DNA from 3 places in the Qipengyuania sp. SM2507 genome. Region 2 is predicted to be linked to each of the others. Evidence: predicted binding sites of a transcription regulator. Region 2 holds the regulator's gene; each other region holds the start of a gene.
What was found. The regulator LexA, encoded in region 2, represses DNA repair genes until DNA is damaged. The targets are predictions, from matches to a motif close to GTTCCNCNCTTGTTCT.
Positions count from the first base shown of each region.

Region 1: the regulator LexA is predicted to act here: its motif matches at 3,506-3,521, upstream of ACWIKC_RS03650 (ATP-dependent helicase).
Region 3: the regulator LexA is predicted to act here: its motif matches at 3,243-3,258, upstream of ACWIKC_RS01085 (ribonucleoside-diphosphate reductase subunit alpha).

Region 1 covers NZ_CM132307.1:767,674-773,271, forward strand. The annotation lists gene ACWIKC_RS03645 (DEAD/DEAH box helicase) at 1-1,159, shown strand, start outside; gene ACWIKC_RS03650 (ATP-dependent helicase) at 1,188-3,497, opposite strand; gene ACWIKC_RS03655 (hypothetical protein) at 3,607-4,194, shown strand; gene ACWIKC_RS03660 (GFA family protein) at 4,305-4,703, shown strand; gene rsmD (16S rRNA (guanine(966)-N(2))-methyltransferase RsmD) at 4,705-5,250, opposite strand; gene ACWIKC_RS03670 (pseudouridine synthase) at 5,247-5,598, opposite strand, start outside.
Region 2 covers NZ_CM132307.1:1,494,849-1,500,446, forward strand. The annotation lists gene ACWIKC_RS07290 (phosphodiester glycosidase family protein) at 1-176, shown strand, start outside; gene ACWIKC_RS07295 (anthranilate synthase component II) at 176-775, shown strand; gene trpD (anthranilate phosphoribosyltransferase) at 772-1,770, shown strand; gene trpC (indole-3-glycerol phosphate synthase TrpC) at 1,767-2,564, shown strand; gene moaC (cyclic pyranopterin monophosphate synthase MoaC) at 2,561-3,037, shown strand; gene ACWIKC_RS07315 (molybdopterin molybdotransferase MoeA) at 3,034-4,230, shown strand; gene lexA (transcriptional repressor LexA) at 4,317-5,006, shown strand; gene ACWIKC_RS07325 (ComEC/Rec2 family competence protein) at 5,028-5,598, opposite strand, start outside.
Region 3 covers NZ_CM132307.1:234,624-240,221, reverse strand. The annotation lists gene ACWIKC_RS01100 (ribonucleotide-diphosphate reductase subunit beta) at 1-102, opposite strand, end outside; gene ACWIKC_RS01095 (hypothetical protein) at 329-646, shown strand; gene ACWIKC_RS01090 (DUF2171 domain-containing protein) at 764-1,006, shown strand; gene ACWIKC_RS01085 (ribonucleoside-diphosphate reductase subunit alpha) at 1,119-3,203, opposite strand; gene ACWIKC_RS01080 (serine hydrolase domain-containing protein) at 3,686-5,374, opposite strand; gene ACWIKC_RS01075 (alpha/beta fold hydrolase) at 5,466-5,598, opposite strand, start outside.

The sequences.
Region 1 (5,598 bases), 730 kb from region 2:
GGGCGACCAGATCAAGGCGCTCAACGAAGGCGTCGATGTGTTGATCGCGACCCCGGGCCGGCTGATGGACCTGTTCGAGCGCGGCAAGATCCTGCTCAACGGCTGCGAATTGCTGGTGATCGACGAGGCCGACCGGATGCTCGACATGGGGTTCATCCCCGACATCGAGTTCATCTGCTCGAAACTGCCCGAGCAGCGCCAGACCATGCTGTTCTCGGCGACGATGCCGCCGCCGATCGAGAAGCTCTCGAAGAAATTCATGAACAATCCCAAGCGGATCGAGGTCAGCCGCGCGGCGTCCACCAACAAGGACATCACCGCGTTCAAGATCCAGGTGTCGGCGCGCAAGAAGCGCGAGACGCTCGAATGGCTGCTGCGCAACGACCATGTCGAAACCGCGATCGTGTTCTCGAATCGCAAGACGACCGTGCGCGAGCTCAACAAGCATTTGCAGCGCGAAGGCTTCTCCAGCGGCGAGATCCATGGCGATATCGACCAAGCGACGCGAATCCAGGAACTCGACCGGTTCAAGTCGGGCGATATCAACATTCTCGTCGCCAGCGACGTTGCTGCGCGTGGGCTCGACATCAAGGGTGTCAGCCACATCTTCAATTACGATACGCCTTGGCATCCGGACGACTATGTCCACCGCATCGGCCGCACTGGCAGGGCGGGCGCCAAGGGACGTGCCTTTACCTTCGTCACCGACGATGATGCCGAGGCGATCGACAATGTCGAGAAGCTGACCGGTCACAAGATCGCGGTGTTCGGCAAGGACGACGTCCGCGTCGATCTCAAGGACAGCGCGCCGAAACAGAATCGGGACAAGCCGGCGGCAAAGAGGGCTGCCGACCAGGAAGCCGCCGACGACAAGCCGGTTGGCGAAAAGCCCCGGCGAGCGCGCAAGCCGCGCGCCGACGCGGATAGTGGCCGCGACGAGGCTCCACAGGAAGCTCCGGCCAAACAGGAAGCCGCTCGAGAGCCGGCCCGGGTCGAAGCTCGTGAGGAGCGTCCCTCGAAACCGCGCCGCGAACGCGCACCCAGGGCGGAAAAATCCGAATCCAAGCAGGCTTCCAAGCCGCAGCGTCAGGACGATTCTGCCGGCGATGGCGAATGGAACGGTCCTCGGCCCGATTTCCTGGGCGTGGGATTTCGCTGAGCGCCTGACGCGCTGAGCGCTGGCTCGCTTACTCGGCCAGCTTGACGAAGCTGTCGAGCACCCGCTTGGTCCCCGCCTTCTCGAAGGCGATCTCGAGCTTGTTGCCGTCCTGCCCGGCGACATTTCCGTATCCGAATTTGTCGTGGAACACGCGCGCGCCGATGGCGATATCGCTGCGCGGCTTGGCGGCAAAGCTGGCGGCGCTGCGCTTGCTCTCCGCCAGTCTGACCGGCTTGCTATCGTAGCCGGTCGCCAGCGCCCGCTGCCAGCCGGGCCCGCGCGTCGCCGATTTGTCGGGGCGGGCGGTCGAGACATGCGCAAAGGGATCTTCCTGCTCGCTCCAGTTGGCGCGCCACAGCGAAGCACCACCCGCGAGGGTGGTCTCCTGCTCGACATACTCGCTGGGCAGCTCATCGATGAACCGGCTGGGGATCGAGCTGGTCCACTGGCCATAGATCCGCCGGTTGGCTGCGTGGAGGATCGTGCAGCGCCGCTTGGCGCGGGTGATCGCGACGTAGGCCAGCCGCCGTTCCTCCTCGAGGCTGGCGAGTCCACCTTCGTCGAGCGAGCGCTGGCTGGGGAACACCCCTTCCTCCCAGCCCGGCAGGAAGACATGGTCGAACTCGAGCCCCTTGGCCGCGTGCATGGTCATGATGGTGACCTTCTCGCCCTGGTCGCGCGCATCGTTCTCCATCACCAGGCTGACATGCTCGAGGAAATCGGTGAGCGTGTCGTAATCCTCCATCGCCCGCGCGAGTTCTGAGAGGTTCTCGAGCCGGCCTGCGCTTTCAGGCCCGCGATCCTTCTGCAGCATGTCCTCGTAGCCGCTTTCCGTCACGACCCGCCGCAGCAGATTGGCAGGCGTCTCCTTCTCCGCGCCCTCCCGCCACAGCAGGAATTGCTGGAGCAGCGCCTTGAGCGTGGCGCGCGCGCGCGCCGGGAGTTCGTCGCTGTCGCACAGATCGATCGAGGCGGCGGCGAGCGGCATACCCGTGCGTTTCGCGTGGCGCCGCATGGCATCGAGCGTCTTGGCGCCGAGGCCGCGCTTGGGCTGGTTGTAGATGCGCTCGAAGGCGAGGTCGTCGGCGGGCTGCTCGATCACCCGGAGATAGGCGAGCGCATCGCGGATTTCGGCACGCTCGTAGAATCGGAAACCGCCGATGATGCGATAACCCAGCCCGATCTGGATGAAACGGTCCTCGATTTCGCGGGTCTGGTATTGCGCGCGGACCAGGATCGCAACCTCGTCCAGCGAGGCGCCCTCGCGTTCGAGCCGTTCGATGTCCTCGCCCAGGCGCCGCGCTTCCTCGGGCCCGTCCCAGACGCCGATGGCCTTGATCTTGTCGCCCTCGGGCAGGTTGGTCCAGAGCGTCTTGCCAAGCCGCTGGCTGTTGGCATCGATCAGCCCCGATGCGGCCGCAAGGATCTGCGGAGTGGAGCGATAGTTCTGCTCGAGCTTGATCACCGCCGCGCCGGGAAAATCCTTTTCGAACTTGAGGATATTCGCCACCTCGGCCCCGCGCCAGGAATAGATCGACTGGTCGTCGTCGCCGACGACGCAGATATTGCGCCGCTCCTGCGCCAGCAGCCGCAGCCACAGATACTGGACCTGGTTGGTGTCCTGATATTCGTCGACCAGGATGTATTTGAAGCGCTGCTGATATTGCTCGAGCACATCGCGATGCCGCCGCAGGATGTTGAGCATGTGCAGTAGCAGATCGCCGAAATCGCAGGCGTTGAGCGCCTTCAACCGCTCCTGGTAGAGCGCATAGAACTCCTGCCCGCGCCCATTGGCATAGGCCTCGTTCTCGACCGCATCGAGAACGGCGGGGTTGAGCCCGCGGTTCTTCCAGCGATCGAGCAGGCTCGCGAGCTGGCGCGCGGGCCAGCGCTTCTCGTCGAGCTCGGCCTCGCGGATCAGCTGCTTGAGCAGCCGCAGCTGATCGTCGGTGTCGATGATGGTGTAATTGCTCTTCAGCCCGACCAGTTCCGCATGGCGGCGCAGCATCTTCGCGCCGATCGAGTGGAAGGTGCCAAGCCACGGCATGCCTTCAACCGCATCACCGATATGGCGGCCGACCCGCTCGCGCATCTCGCGTGCGGCCTTGTTGGTGAAGGTGACGCAGAGAATCTCGCTTGGCCAGGCGCGCCGTGTGGCAATCAGATGCGCGAGCCGCGCGGTGAGCGCGGCGGTCTTGCCCGTGCCGGCGCCCGCCAGCATCAGAACCGGGCCCTCGGTGGTCAGCACCGCGTCCTTCTGCGGACCGTTGAGGTTTTTCGCATAGGCGGGCAGCGCGCCCGGGTCGGCGGGCGGCGGAGGGGTTTCGGACGAAGTCATGATGCAGGCGAACAGTTAGGGAACGACGACTGGGGAAGCAAGGGCAGGGAACCCTCGCGGCTGTGCTGCGTAGAGAAAGGGACAGCAAGTGTAATCGGAGACAATTCCCATGCGTAATTTCATTCTCGCCGGCGCTGCAGCGCTGGCCTTCTCTGCCGCTCCCGCGATTTCCCAAGACATGGCCCAGAATATGGATGCAGGAGCATACAACATGACCCCGGCCCAGCAACAGATGTACATGAACTGGGAAGACGAACAGCGTATTGCCTACACGCGCTGGCCGGTCAATGTTCAGGAATACTACTGGACTCTGAACGAAGAGCAGACCAGCGGTTGGTGGCTACTCACCGACGAGCAGCGTGTGCAGATTGTCGGGATGGCGCCGCAACAGCGTGCCGCCGCTTGGACCGCCGTCATGAACCAGATGACCGGCGCGACCACCACGCCGGCCACAGCGAGCGCCCGGACCACTACGGCCCCGCGGGCGGCGACCGCTACGGGCGGAAATATCCAGTACCGGAGTATCGAACGGGTTCAGGCCACGCCCGGTGACCAGGGCCCCCCCACGGGCGAACTGCCTATCTGTTCGGCGAACGAGCAGGACAATTGCATCAACGCCTGGGAAGCCGGCAAGCGCGGTGCAGGTGTGGCGCGCCCGCTCGATTACTGGCCGGGCCAGCCCGCCAGCGAAATGTAAGCACGGCTGACAAACAAGAAAAAGGGCGGGACCGCGCAGGCGGTGCCGCCCTTTCCTTTTGTTCCGCGCAAGCGCATTCTCGCGGGCAAAAGCATCGAGGAGGAATCACCATGCTGACCGGGGGATGCCATTGCGGTGCGATCCGCTACGAGATTTCCGGCATGCCGCTCAACCACGCGCTATGCCATTGTGTGGACTGCCGTCGGGCCGCGGGTGCGCCGATGGTCGGCTGGGCGATGATGGCGCAGGAGCAATTGGCGGTCTCGGGCGAACCATCGACCTATGCCTCGTCCGAACACGCCCGCCGCCATTTCTGCATCCAGTGCGGCACGGGCCTGTTCTACACCAATGACGAGATGCTTCCGGGTCTGGTCGATGTGCAATCCGCCACGCTGGACGAACCGGACGAGCTTCCCGCGCAGGCGCATATCCAGACTGCAGAACGCCTTTCATGGATGAAGGAGGCGCATCGCCTGCCCGAATTCGAGCGTTATCCGCCGCAGGAATGACCTAGCTGGCGAGCCGCAGGAAGGTCAGCTTGGCCTTGCCGACGCGGCGTTCGGCCTCGATCTCGAGCTGCTTGATTGCGACGATTTCGTCGGCGCCGGTCTCGAGCACGATCCAGCTCGATGCGTCGAACCAGCCGTAGCGCATCATCCGGTCGAGCGCGACCTGGCCCGCGCCCGTGCCATAGGGCGGATCGAGCAGGATGAGATCGTGTGCCGATCGGGCAGCGCCCAATGCCATGACCGAGCCGGCCTGTACGCTGGTGCGGCTGCGCGCGTCGAATGCCGCGATATTGGCGCGGATGGCCTTGAGCGCTTCGGGTTCCTGCTCGACGAACAGGCAATGCGCCGCGCCGCGCGACAGCGCTTCCATCCCCAGCGCTCCTGAACCAGCGAAGAGATCGGCGACCGATAGACCCTCGAAGCTCCCCAGTCGGCTGGTGAGCATGTTGAACAGCGTCTCGCGCGTGCGGTCTGCGGTCGGGCGGGTGGTCTCGCCCTTTGGCGTCACTAGCTTGCGTCCCCGCCAGGCGCCGGCGACGATCCTCATTCCTGCGGTTTCGCTTTCTTGGGCTTGGGCAGCGTGCCGATGAAGCGTTCGACATCGGCGTGGCGGATCTGGACCGCCTGCCCGCGCGGCAGATCGGCGAGGTCGAAGGGGCCGTAGCCAGTGCGCAGCAGCCGGCTGACCTCAAGCCCGAGATGTTCAAGTACGTTGCGCACTTCGCGGTTCTTGCCTTCGGTCAGCGTGAGCACGATCCAGCGGTTGCGACCCGAACCGCGTTCGAGGTCGGCTTCGATACTGCCGTAGCGCATGCCGTCGATCTCCACTCCGTGCGAGAGATCGTCGAGCTGGGCCTGGGTGATGTCGCCGAAGGCGCGCGCGCGATAGGTGCGG
Region 2 (5,598 bases):
CGCCGATTTCCTTCGGCAAGCTGGCGCGATTCTATCGCGACGAATTGTCGGTGTCCGATGCGCTCTACCTCGACGGCAACGTCTCGGCGCTGTGGAATCCTGCGACCGGCCGGCTCGATACCGGCGCGGCGATCGGCCCCTTGATCGTGGTCGAGAAAAGGGCCAGCGCCGAGTAATGATCTTCGTCGTCGACAATTACGACAGCTTCACCTTCAACCTAGTCCATTATCTGATGGAGCTGGGTGCCGAGGTGCGGGTCGAGCGCAATGATGCGCTGAGTGCACGCGAGGTGATCGCGAGCGGCGCACAAGGCGTGCTCATCTCGCCTGGCCCCTGCACCCCCAACGAAGCGGGCATCAGTCTCGATCTGGTCGGCGCCTGCGCGGATGCGCGCCTGCCGCTGCTCGGAGTCTGCCTGGGCCATCAGGCGATCGGCCAGTATTTCGGCGGGCGCGTTGTCCAGGGCGGGTTGATGCATGGCAAGACCAGCGCGGTAACGCATGACGGCTCGGGCGTATTCGCTGGCCTGCCCTCGCCCTTTATCGCCACCCGCTATCACTCGCTGGTGGTCGAGGACATTCCCGCTGCGCTCGAGGTCAATGCGACCAGCGAGACACCCGGCCTCGACGGCACCAGTGCGATGGGCTTTCGCCACCGCGATCTGCCGATCCACGGCGTCCAGTTCCATCCCGAAAGCATCGCCACCGAGCATGGCCATGCGCTGCTCGCCAATTTCCTGCACCTCTGCGGCATGGATGCGAAGGTACCGGCATGAAGCAGCTTCCCTCCGCCGAGGCACGGTTGAACGAGACCGAAGCGGAAGAAATCTTCGGCTGGATCCTCGACGGCGAAGTCGGGGACGACGACATCGCGCGTTTTCTGGTCGCGATGACCGAGCGCAGCGAGACCAGCGACGAAATCGCCGGCGCAGCCCGGGCTCTCCGCGCTCGCCTGGCTCCCATTAGGGCGCCGAAAGATGCGGTCGATTGCTGCGGCACCGGCGGCGACGGCCACCACACGCTCAACGTCTCGACCGCGGTGAGCCTGGTCGTCGCCGCAACCGGGGTACCGGTCGCCAAACACGGCAATCGCGCCGCCAGCAGCAAGTCGGGCGCGGCGGATACGCTGGAGGCGCTCGGGCTCGATATGGAAGCCGCCGGGCGCACCGCGGAAAAAACACTCGCCGAACTCGGTATCTGTTTCCTCTTCGCCAAGAACCATCACCCGGCGATGGCCCGCATCCAGCCGATCCGCCAGCGGCTCGGCAAGCGGACAATTTTCAACCTGATGGGCCCGCTCTCCAATCCAGCGGGCGTCCAGCGCCAGCTGATCGGGATCGCCCGTCCGGGCTACGTGCCGATTTACGCCGCAGCCAAGGCGCGGCTGGGCACCGAGCGTACCTTCATCGCTTCGGGCGACGAGGGGATCGACGAACTGAGCCTGGCGGGCGGAAACGAACTCGCCGACGTTCGCGGCGACGGATTCGAGATGCGCCGGGTGGATGCGAGTATGGCGCAGCTACCCCACGCGCCAGTCGAGGCGATCCGGGGCGGCGACGCGATCCACAATGCCAAGGCGCTTCAGGCGCTGCTGGCGGGTGCGCCAGGGCCCTATCGCGATGCGGTACTGTTCAACGCCGCCGCCACGCTGATTGTCGCGGGCAAGGCCGCCGACTGGCTCGATGGTGCAGAGATCGCGCGTGAGGCGCTCGACAGCGGTGCTGCCGAGAGATTGCTCGACCGCTGGATCGCTTTGGCGGCGGCAGCGTGAACAAGCTGCAGGAAATCTGCGCGGTCAAGCGCGAGGAGGTTGCCAAAAGGCGACAGCAGCACTCGCGTGCCGATCTCGACCGCATGGCCCGCGAACAAACCGCGTCGCGCGGTTTTGCCAAGGCGCTCACGCAGGCGCAGCAGACTGGCTTCGGGCTGATCGCCGAGATCAAGCGCGCCAGCCCATCCAAGGGTCTGATCCGCGCGGATTTCGATCCCGCCGCACACGCCGCCGCCTATCAGGCGGGCGGTGCCGCCTGCCTCTCGGTGCTCACCGATGTGCCCTATTTTCAGGGTCACGATGATTTTCTGGTGGCGGCGCGCGCCGCTTGCGCCCTGCCCTGCCTGCGCAAGGACTTCATGGTCGATGTCTGGCAGGTCGCCGAAAGCCGCGCGCTCGGCGCTGATGCGGTGCTGATCATCGTCGCAGCGCTCGACGATGACGCCATGGCCGATATCGAAAGCGCCGCGCTCGATCATGGCATGGACGTGCTGATCGAGGTGCATGACGAGGCCGAGCTCGAGCGCGCTCTCAAGCTGAACTCGCCTCTGATCGGGATCAACAACCGCGACCTCCGCAGCTTCGAGATCGATCTTGCCACTACCGAACGGCTCGCGGAGCTGGTCCCCGAAGGCGATCTGCTGGTCTGCGAGAGCGGCATCTTCACGTATGACGACTGCCAGCGGATGGCGCGGCACGGGGTGCGCAGCTTTCTGGTCGGCGAGGCTCTTATGCGGCAGGACGATATCGAACTCGCCACCCGCCAGTTGCTGACGGGATCAACCGCGCAATGAACGAGCTCAGCCATCTCGACGCGCAGGGCGCAGCGCAGATGGTCGATGTCTCGGGCAAGAGCGACAGCGTGCGCGAGGCGGTGGCCGAAGGATTCGTGACGATGACACCCGAGGTGATCGCCGCGATCCGCGCGGGCGACATCAAGAAAGGTGACGTCCTGGGCACCGCGCGCATCGGGGGCATCATGGCGGCCAAGCGCACCAGTAATCTGATCCCGCTCTGCCACCCGCTGCCGATCGCCAGCGTCAGCATCGAATTCGACTATGTCGATACCGGCATCCGCGTCGAAACCCGGGTGCGCACCACCGGCAAGACCGGGGTCGAGATGGAAGCGTTGACCGCCGCGAGCGTCGCCCTGCTCACGATCTATGACATGGCCAAGGCGCTCGACAAGGGCATGGCCATCGGCCCGGTTCGGCTGCTCGCCAAGAGCGGCGGCAAGTCGGGTGACTGGGTGGCAGACACGCCGTGAGCGGCTCGGGCCTGCTCCCGCTCGCCGAGGCGCAGCAGCGGCTGCTCGCCCTCGCCCGGCCTGGGCCGATCGTCGATCTACCGCTTGAACGCTGCGTCGGCCATTATCTCGCGCAGCCATTGACCGCCCAGCGCAACCAGCCCGCCGCCGATCTGTCGGCGATGGACGGCTATGCGATACGCTGGGCGGACTTGCCCGGCCCCTGGCGTATCATCGGCGATAGCGCGGCGGGGCAGCCGTTCGACGGGTTGCTCGGTAAAGGTGAGGCCGCGCGCATATCGACTGGCGCGATTGTGCCGGCCGGTGCCGACACGATCCTCGTCCAGGAAGATGCCCAGCGCAGCGGCGACACGCTGCGGCTCATCGGCGACGGACCGCCGCAGCAAGGCACTCATATCCGCCCCGCCGGGCATGATTTCAGCGCAGGCACACCGCTTGCTTCTGCAGGCGCTAAAATAGACGCGCGGCTGATCGCGCTCGCCGCAATGGCAGGGCATTGCACGCTGCCGGTCCACCAGCGAGTGCGTATAGCGATCCTCGACACCGGCAACGAGCTCGTGCCGCCGGGCGCGCCGCTTCCCAGCCCTGCGCATATACCAGCAAGCAATGGCGTGATGCTCTCGGCTATGTTGGCCCATTCGCCGGTCAATGCCACGCGACCGCCCATCGTCCCCGACCGGCTCGGTGCGGTCGCCGAGGCGCTGGCGGGACAGGCGGACGCGGATGTCATCATCACGACGGGCGGCGCCTCGGTGGGAGATCACGATCTGATCCGGCCAGCGCTGACGCAGCTCGGCGGTCGCGTCGATTTCTGGCGGATCGCGATGCGACCGGGCAAGCCGGTGATGGTGGCGCGGCTCGGGCGATCCCTCGTCATCGGGCTGCCGGGCAATCCGGTTTCTGCGTACGTCACCGCCCACATGCTCGTGCTGCCGCTGCTGCGCACCCTCCTGGGCGCGACCGAGGCGCTTCCACGAACCGCTCGGCTGCCCGCTGGCGCACCCTTCCCCGCTGTCGGCAGCCGCCAGGAGTTCGTCCGCGTAAAGGTCGTCGAGGGGGCGGTCCGTCCCCTGGCCAATCAGGACAGCGGCGCTCTCCATGCGCTGTGGCAGGCCGACGCGCTCGCGATCCGCCCCGCCCAAGCCCCCGCTGCCACGCTCGGGGATCCGATCGACTGCATGATGCTTGCCTGAGCAGGCTTGACGACGCCATGTTTGTTTCGTAATTGTTCCGTGTTCGTTCGCCCGTTCCACCGGGCATCTGGCACAAGGACTATGCGATGCTGACCCGCAAACAACACGAGCTGATCCGCTTCATCCAGCTGCGGCTGGAAGAAAACGGCATCTCGCCCTCGTTCGAGGAAATGAAGGAAGCGCTCGATCTGAAGTCGAAATCTGGCGTCCATCGCTTGATAAGTGCCTTGGAAGAGCGTGGCTTCATCCGCCGCCTGCCCAATCGGGCCCGCGCGCTCGAGGTCATCCGGACGCCCGAGGACGCGGTTCCAGCCGGTCGCAGTCCGAAGCCGGCCAATGATACGGTCATCCCGGCGCTTGCCACCAAGACCGTAGCACGCGAACCGGCCAACGACGTGATCGAGCTACCGCTGCACGGGCGGATCGCCGCAGGCGCGCCGATCGAGGCGATCGAGGGACAGTCGAGCCTTCCCGTCCCCGCCGCACTGCTCGGCCCCGGCGATCACTATGCGCTCGAGGTCTCGGGCGATTCCATGATCGAGGCCGGGATATTCGATGGCGATTTCGCGCTCATCCGCCGCACCGACACCGCGCGGGATGGCGAAATCGTCGTGGCGCTGGTCGACAATGAGGAAGCAACGCTCAAATACCTGCGCCGTGCGGATGGGCGGATCACGCTCGACCCGGCCAATCCCGCCTACGAACCGCAGGTCTACCGCGCCGACCAGGTGCAGGTGCAGGGCAAGCTCGCTGGGCTGTTGCGCCGCTACCACTGAGCGCGCTTCGGAGCAGCCGCGTCAATCGCCTTGCCCGCGCCACCAGCCGTGTTCGCCTTGTCCTTGCGCGACGGTGCGGACTTCACCGTCTTCGAGATAGACAAGCGCCCCGCCCTCGCGCTCGAGAAACCGCCGATCTGCCTTGAGCCACAGTGGACGGCAACTGCGCGGCAGAAACCGGTCGGCGACGACGATATGCGCGCGGTCGCAAGCCGCGGCCAGCGCGCGCTCCTCCACCATCTCGCGACCGCGCGCCATCAGCACGTGCCAGTCGCGTTCTCCGCGCCGCAAAGTGATTGCGCAGAATTCGGGCGTGCAGCGCGCGCCCGGCCAGCGTTCGAGCGGAATGACCTCCCCGTCCGATCCGGCCATTTCGAGAAGATTGTCGCGCGCGTAGGAGCTGCGGCTTTCGCGCAAGACCAGCAACCGCTCGTCCTCGCCGACGATCCCGACATGGCGCCCGTCACGGGTGATCAAGAGGTCGGCCTTGGGCGTCGAGAGAAACATCGCCGCTCCCAGAGCCACCGGCACGAGGCCCCAGAGTCGCGCCCGGCCCTGCCAAAGCGCCAGCCAGGCCAGACCCGCCAGAATC
Region 3 (5,598 bases), 1.3 Mb from region 2:
TTCCTCGGGCATCCAGTGGATCTGCTGCTGACGTTTCCAGAAGTCGTAGGCCCACGGGTATTCAAAGGGCTTGTAGGTCTTGCGGGCTTCGAGCAACGACATCTTGTGTGCCTCCGGTTTGGCGTGGGCGACTCATATAGGGAATCGCGCCCGGTTTTCGAAGCCAAAACTGGTCGATTCGGCGGGGATAAGCACCGGTCAAGCGAACAAAGCGGGAAAGCGCGCGGGAGCGCGTCGCGCGAGCCAAGGCGGGAAGCGGGGTTTTCCTGCGACGGGCCGCGGAACGGGCGGGTGCCGCGACCCGTTGGTGGTGTGAAGGAGACACACCATGGGACAGTACGAACCCGATGACAGCCGCAAGGTAACCCTCTCGAACGACAGCGCGCCGGGCGAACCCGAGCGCACCGGTCCACGAGAAGGCGAAACCCGCCAGCAGCAGGGCCAGCACCGGCAGGGCGACGCGCCCGGCAAGGCGCAGGCCGGCTATGGCAACAGCCGCGATGCCGATGGCAGGATGGAACAGGACGCCACGCCGGACGCAAAACCGGGCAGGTCCGCGAATGGCGATGAAGTCGTCGGCGAAACCTCCGCCGACCCTGCGCGCCAGGCCGAGGCCGACGCCAAACGCCCGCTCGGCGACGCCTGACCGGCTCGCAGTGGGCGCCACCTTACGAGCCGTTGCTGAGCGACGACGAACCGAGGAACGGAGTCCTCGCCCCACCCGTTGATAGGGTATAAGCAACGCAAAACACTGGAGAACTTTATGTTCGAGAAGATCCGCATCAAGGAACACATGGAAGTCGCCAACGCCAAGGGCCAGCATGTCGGCACCGTCGATGGCGTCCAGGACGACAAGATCAAGCTGACCAAGTCGGATGCCTCCGACAGCATGCACCACTTCCTGTCGCTGGATGACGTCGACAAGATCGACGACAACCGCATCTACCTGAAGGAAACCGCGGTCATTCCCGCGGGACTGGGCAACAAGGCGACGCAAGCCGCCTGACCGCGACACGATTTGAAACCACCGGTCCAGCGAATCGGCAGGTCATGAAAAACCCCGGCGCACCATGCGGTGCCGCCGGGGTTTTCGCGTGTGGGAGGCTATTCGCCGCCTGTTACTGGCAGGAGAGGCATTCCTCGTAATCGGTCTGCTCTTCCAGCCCGGCCATCAGCTCGATCTTGCTCGCATCGAGCGTGTTGTCCGCCTCGACCCCGCCCGCGAAGCCGGCGCGCTGCACGCTCTTCGAACGCAGGTAGTAGAGCGATTTGATGCCCTTCTCCCACGCCTGGAAGTGCAGCATCATCAGGTCCCATTTGTCGACATCGGCGGGGATGAAGAGGTTGAGGCTCTGCGCCTGGTCGATGAAGGGCGCGCGATCGGCGGCGAATTCGAGCAGCCAGCGCTGGTCGATCTCGAAGCTGGTCTTGAAGGTCGCCTTCTCCTCGACGCTGAGGAAATCGAGATGCTGGACCGAGCCGCCCTTCTCGAGGATCGAATTCCAGACATTGTTGGAATTCTTGCTCTTCTTGTCGAGAATCTTCTCCAGATAGGGATTCTTGACGATGAAGCTGCCCGACAGCGTCTTGTGGGTGTAGATATTGGCCGGGATCGGCTCGATGCAGGCGCTGGTGCCGCCGCAGATGATGCTGATCGAGGCGGTCGGGGCGATCGCCATCTTGCAGGAGAAGCGCTCCATCGCGCCGGTTTCCTCGGCATCGGGGCAGGGGCCGCGCTCCTTGGCGAGCACCATGCTGGCTTCCTCGGCCTTGGCGCTGATGTGCTTGAACATCTTGAGGTTCCACACCTTGGCCATCGGGCTCTCGAAGCCGATGCTCTTCTGCTGGAGGAAGGAGTGGTACCCCATCACCCCCATGCCGACGCTGCGCTCGCGCATCGCCGAATATTTGGCCCGCGCCATCTCTTCGGGAGCGCGGTCGATGTAATCCTGCAGGACGTTGTCGAGGAAGCGCATGACATCCTCGATGAACTGCTTGTCGCCCTGCCACTCGTCCCATTTTTCGAGGTTGAGCGAGGACAGGCAGCAGACCGCGGTGCGGTCGTTGCCGAGGTGGTCGCGGCCGGTAGGCAGCGTGATTTCCGAACACAGGTTCGACGTCGAGACCTTGAGCCCGAGCTCGCGGTGATGCTTGGGCATCATCCGGTTCACCGTGTCGGAGAAGACGATATAGGGCTCGCCCGTCGCCAGCCTGGTCTCCACCAGCTTCTGGAACAGCGCGCGTGCATCGATGGTCTTGCGCACCGAGCCGTCGCGCGGGCTGACCAGATTGAACTCGGCGCCGTCGCGGACCGCTTCCATGAATTCGTCGGTCAGCAGAACGCCGTGGTGCAGGTTCAAGGCCTTGCGGTTGAAATCGCCCGAGGCTTTGCGGATCTCGAGGAATTCCTCGATCTCGGGGTGGTTGACGTCGAGATAGCAGGCCGCCGAGCCGCGCCGCAGCGAGCCCTGCGAGATGGCGAGCGTGAGGCTGTCCATCACCCGGACGAAGGGGATGATGCCGCTGGTCTTGCCGTTGAGGCCGACCGGCTCGCCGATGCCGCGGACATGGCCCCAATAGGTGCCGATGCCGCCGCCCTTGCTGGCCAGCCAGACGTTCTCGTTCCAGGTGTTTACGATACCTTCGAGACTGTCGTCGACCGAGTTGAGATAGCAGGAGATCGGCAGCCCGCGGTGGGTGCCGCCATTGGACAGCACCGGGGTGGCCGGCATGAACCACAGCCGCGAGATGTAGTCGTAGAGCCGCTGTGCGTGCTCCTGATCGTCGGCATAGGCGTCGGCGACGCGGGCGAAGAGATCCTGATAGGTCTCGCCGGGCAGCAGGTAGCGATCGTTGAGCGTTTCCTTGCCGAATTCGGTCAGCTCCGAATCGCGCGCCGGATCGGTGAGAATCGTGAACCGCCGGTCGAGGATCTTCTTGCTGTCGTGTTCGGCTGCAGCCTCGGCCGCGTTGGCGGCATTGGCCTTGGCGGCCTGCGCCAGCGCGCCGGCCACGGCACGCGCGGCACCATCCTCGATCAGGGCTTCGCTACCACTATCGCTTCGTTCCATTTCGACCGCTTTTCCCGATGCCTTGGCATCGCTTGTGTTGGTGGGAGCCTGCGCGTCCTCGATATTCGTCTCGAGTTCCTGGGTCTCGCTATCGAGGTTCATCGCGCCATCGTTCCCGTTTCTGAAATCCATTGCAGTCCCACCATTTCTTGCTGCGGAGGGGACTGGCCCGTTCCGCTTGTGTTCGACTCGGCGGGAGGTCCCTGCCTAGCAGTTCGGGACCGCCGGGGTATGAAAACTTATCCCCGTCTTGTCCCCAATCCGCGTCTTGGCCGGGCATCATCCGATATGGGTGCTGCACCGTGCCATCGCTAGGTCTTGTGGGTCCCCCCCGTATTCCAACCACTAGATAGTGAATCGGAACCGAGGCGCGCGCAAGAGGGTGAATAGCGATTTAACACCGCCTGCGGCTGGAGACCCCGGCTGTATTGTCCGGGTGCAACGCCGCGACGCGTGGACCAAGCTGGAGTTTGCCCGGGCGCAAGACCCAAAATGAATCCGTGAAAAAATTTTTGCGGGCAAAAGCGCTTTGTGCGGCGCTTGAAGCGATCGAATCGGCGCCGGCAATTTTCGAACCCCGTCTCGCCGCGCAATGGCCGCGGACGGGGCCTCGATCACTCCGCGTCGCCGATCCGCTCGCCGGGAAGTTCCTGCCCGCCCTGGCGAATCGTCAGCCCGGTCACCGCATCGGCATCCTCGACCATCGTCACCGCAGCGCCCACCTCCTCGATGGCGAATTCGCCATCGCCGGTGGGCACCAGCGCGAAGGCGGGCTGGCTCTCGAGCTTGATCGTCAGCACGCCGTCCTCGCGCACAGCCAGCACCGCGACCCCCACGGGCGTCCGGTAGCTGCCCCGATAGCGTTCGAGCGTAGCGCGCGGAATTTCGACCGTGTCGGGGAGCGAGCCGCTGCGCAGCGCGATCTCCGCCACTTCCGCCCCGCCCTGGTGCATCGCCATCACGGGGATACCGTCATCGCCAAGGCGGAGCGCAAACCAGTTTAGACTGTCGGGACCGTAGAAGAATCGGCCCTCGCCCGCGGCGAAGACCTCGGAGCGCCGCGCGCCGCTGCGGATGGTGTAGAGCTGCCCGTCGCGGGCGAAGAACTGGCGGGTGACGCCCGGAGAGATTTCGTAGACGCCGAAGAAAGGCTCCAGCGCGGCGAGGTCGGGGGTGGTTGCGGTGAATTGGGGATGGGGATCGCCAAGCACGAGCGCAGCGATTCGCGCCATGGTCGTCCCCGGCCCGACGGGTGGCGTATCCGAATTGGCGAGGACGGCGACGAAGAGATCCTCCTGCGGGAGATAGACGCTGTCGGTCACGAAGCCGAAGATTCCGCCGCTGTGGCCTATCGCCGGGCGCCCGCGAATCTCGCTGTTGCCCAGACCGAAGCCATAGGGGCTGTCCTCGCCGCCGGGTATTGCGGTGGGGGCGATCATCATCGCGTAATGCTCGCGGTCGAGCACTTCGCCGCCGTGCAGCGCGGCGTTCCAGCGCGCCAGATCGCCGACCGTACCGCTCAACGAGCCCGCGGGACCGGGCACGCTGGGGTGGATCGCCTGCGAGGCACCGAAGCGATCCTCGCCCTCGTCCGAATAGCCGGTGGCGAAACCCGGAGTGGCGCTTTCGTCGGTGCGGTAGCCGAGCGAGGTCAGCCCAAGCGGGCGGGCGATTCGCGCATCGACCGCCTCGTACCAGGGCGCGCCGGTCACCCGTTCGATGATCGCGCCCAGGATGATATACGCGCTGTTGTTGTAGGCGAAGGCCTCGCCCGGCGCGAAATCCACCGGCTGATCGGCGAATTCGGCGATCAGTTCGGAGGTGGTGAAGGCGCGCGCGGTGTTGGCCTCGACCATCCAGCCTGGCATGCCGGTGTAGGACTTGATCCCCGAAGTGTGGTTGAGAAGCTGGCGCAGCGTCGCCTCGCCGCCCGCGCCGGGATAGTCGGGCAACATGTCGGACAGGCTATCGTCGAGCGACAGGCTGCCCTCCTGGACCAGCTGGAGGATGACGGCGGCGGTGAACTGCTTGGTGATCGAGGCATAGCGGAAGCGGGTGTCGGCGGCGATCGGAGCGCCGCTCGCCCCCTCTTCGCGCGCCTTGGCGGCGATCCCGCGTCCGCCGCTGTAGACCAGCTCGCCAGCGCGGGTAACGACCACCGCGACGCCCGGTTCATCGGCCGGGTAGCTGCGCTCGACCAGCGCCGCGATGCGCTCGGCCAGTGCGGCATCGGCCTGCGGTGCGGGCGCAGGCTCGCCCGCTGCCGCGAGTGCGGGCGACGCGATCGCTGCGGTGCAGGTCATCAGAGCGAGGGTTGAAAGGCGGCTGAACATCGAAACTACTCCCATGTGGCGCTATGCTTGCCTAACACAGCAAGCCGCCTTTGCAAGCCGGTCAGGCCCCGCGCGCATGCCCCGCGATTTCATCCGCCAGATCGTCGACCAGTTCGAGCGGGAGGTCGTGGCCCCAGCCGGGGATCGTCCGGATACGCGCGCCGGGAATGGTCGCGGCGGTGTCGCGGCCGCCC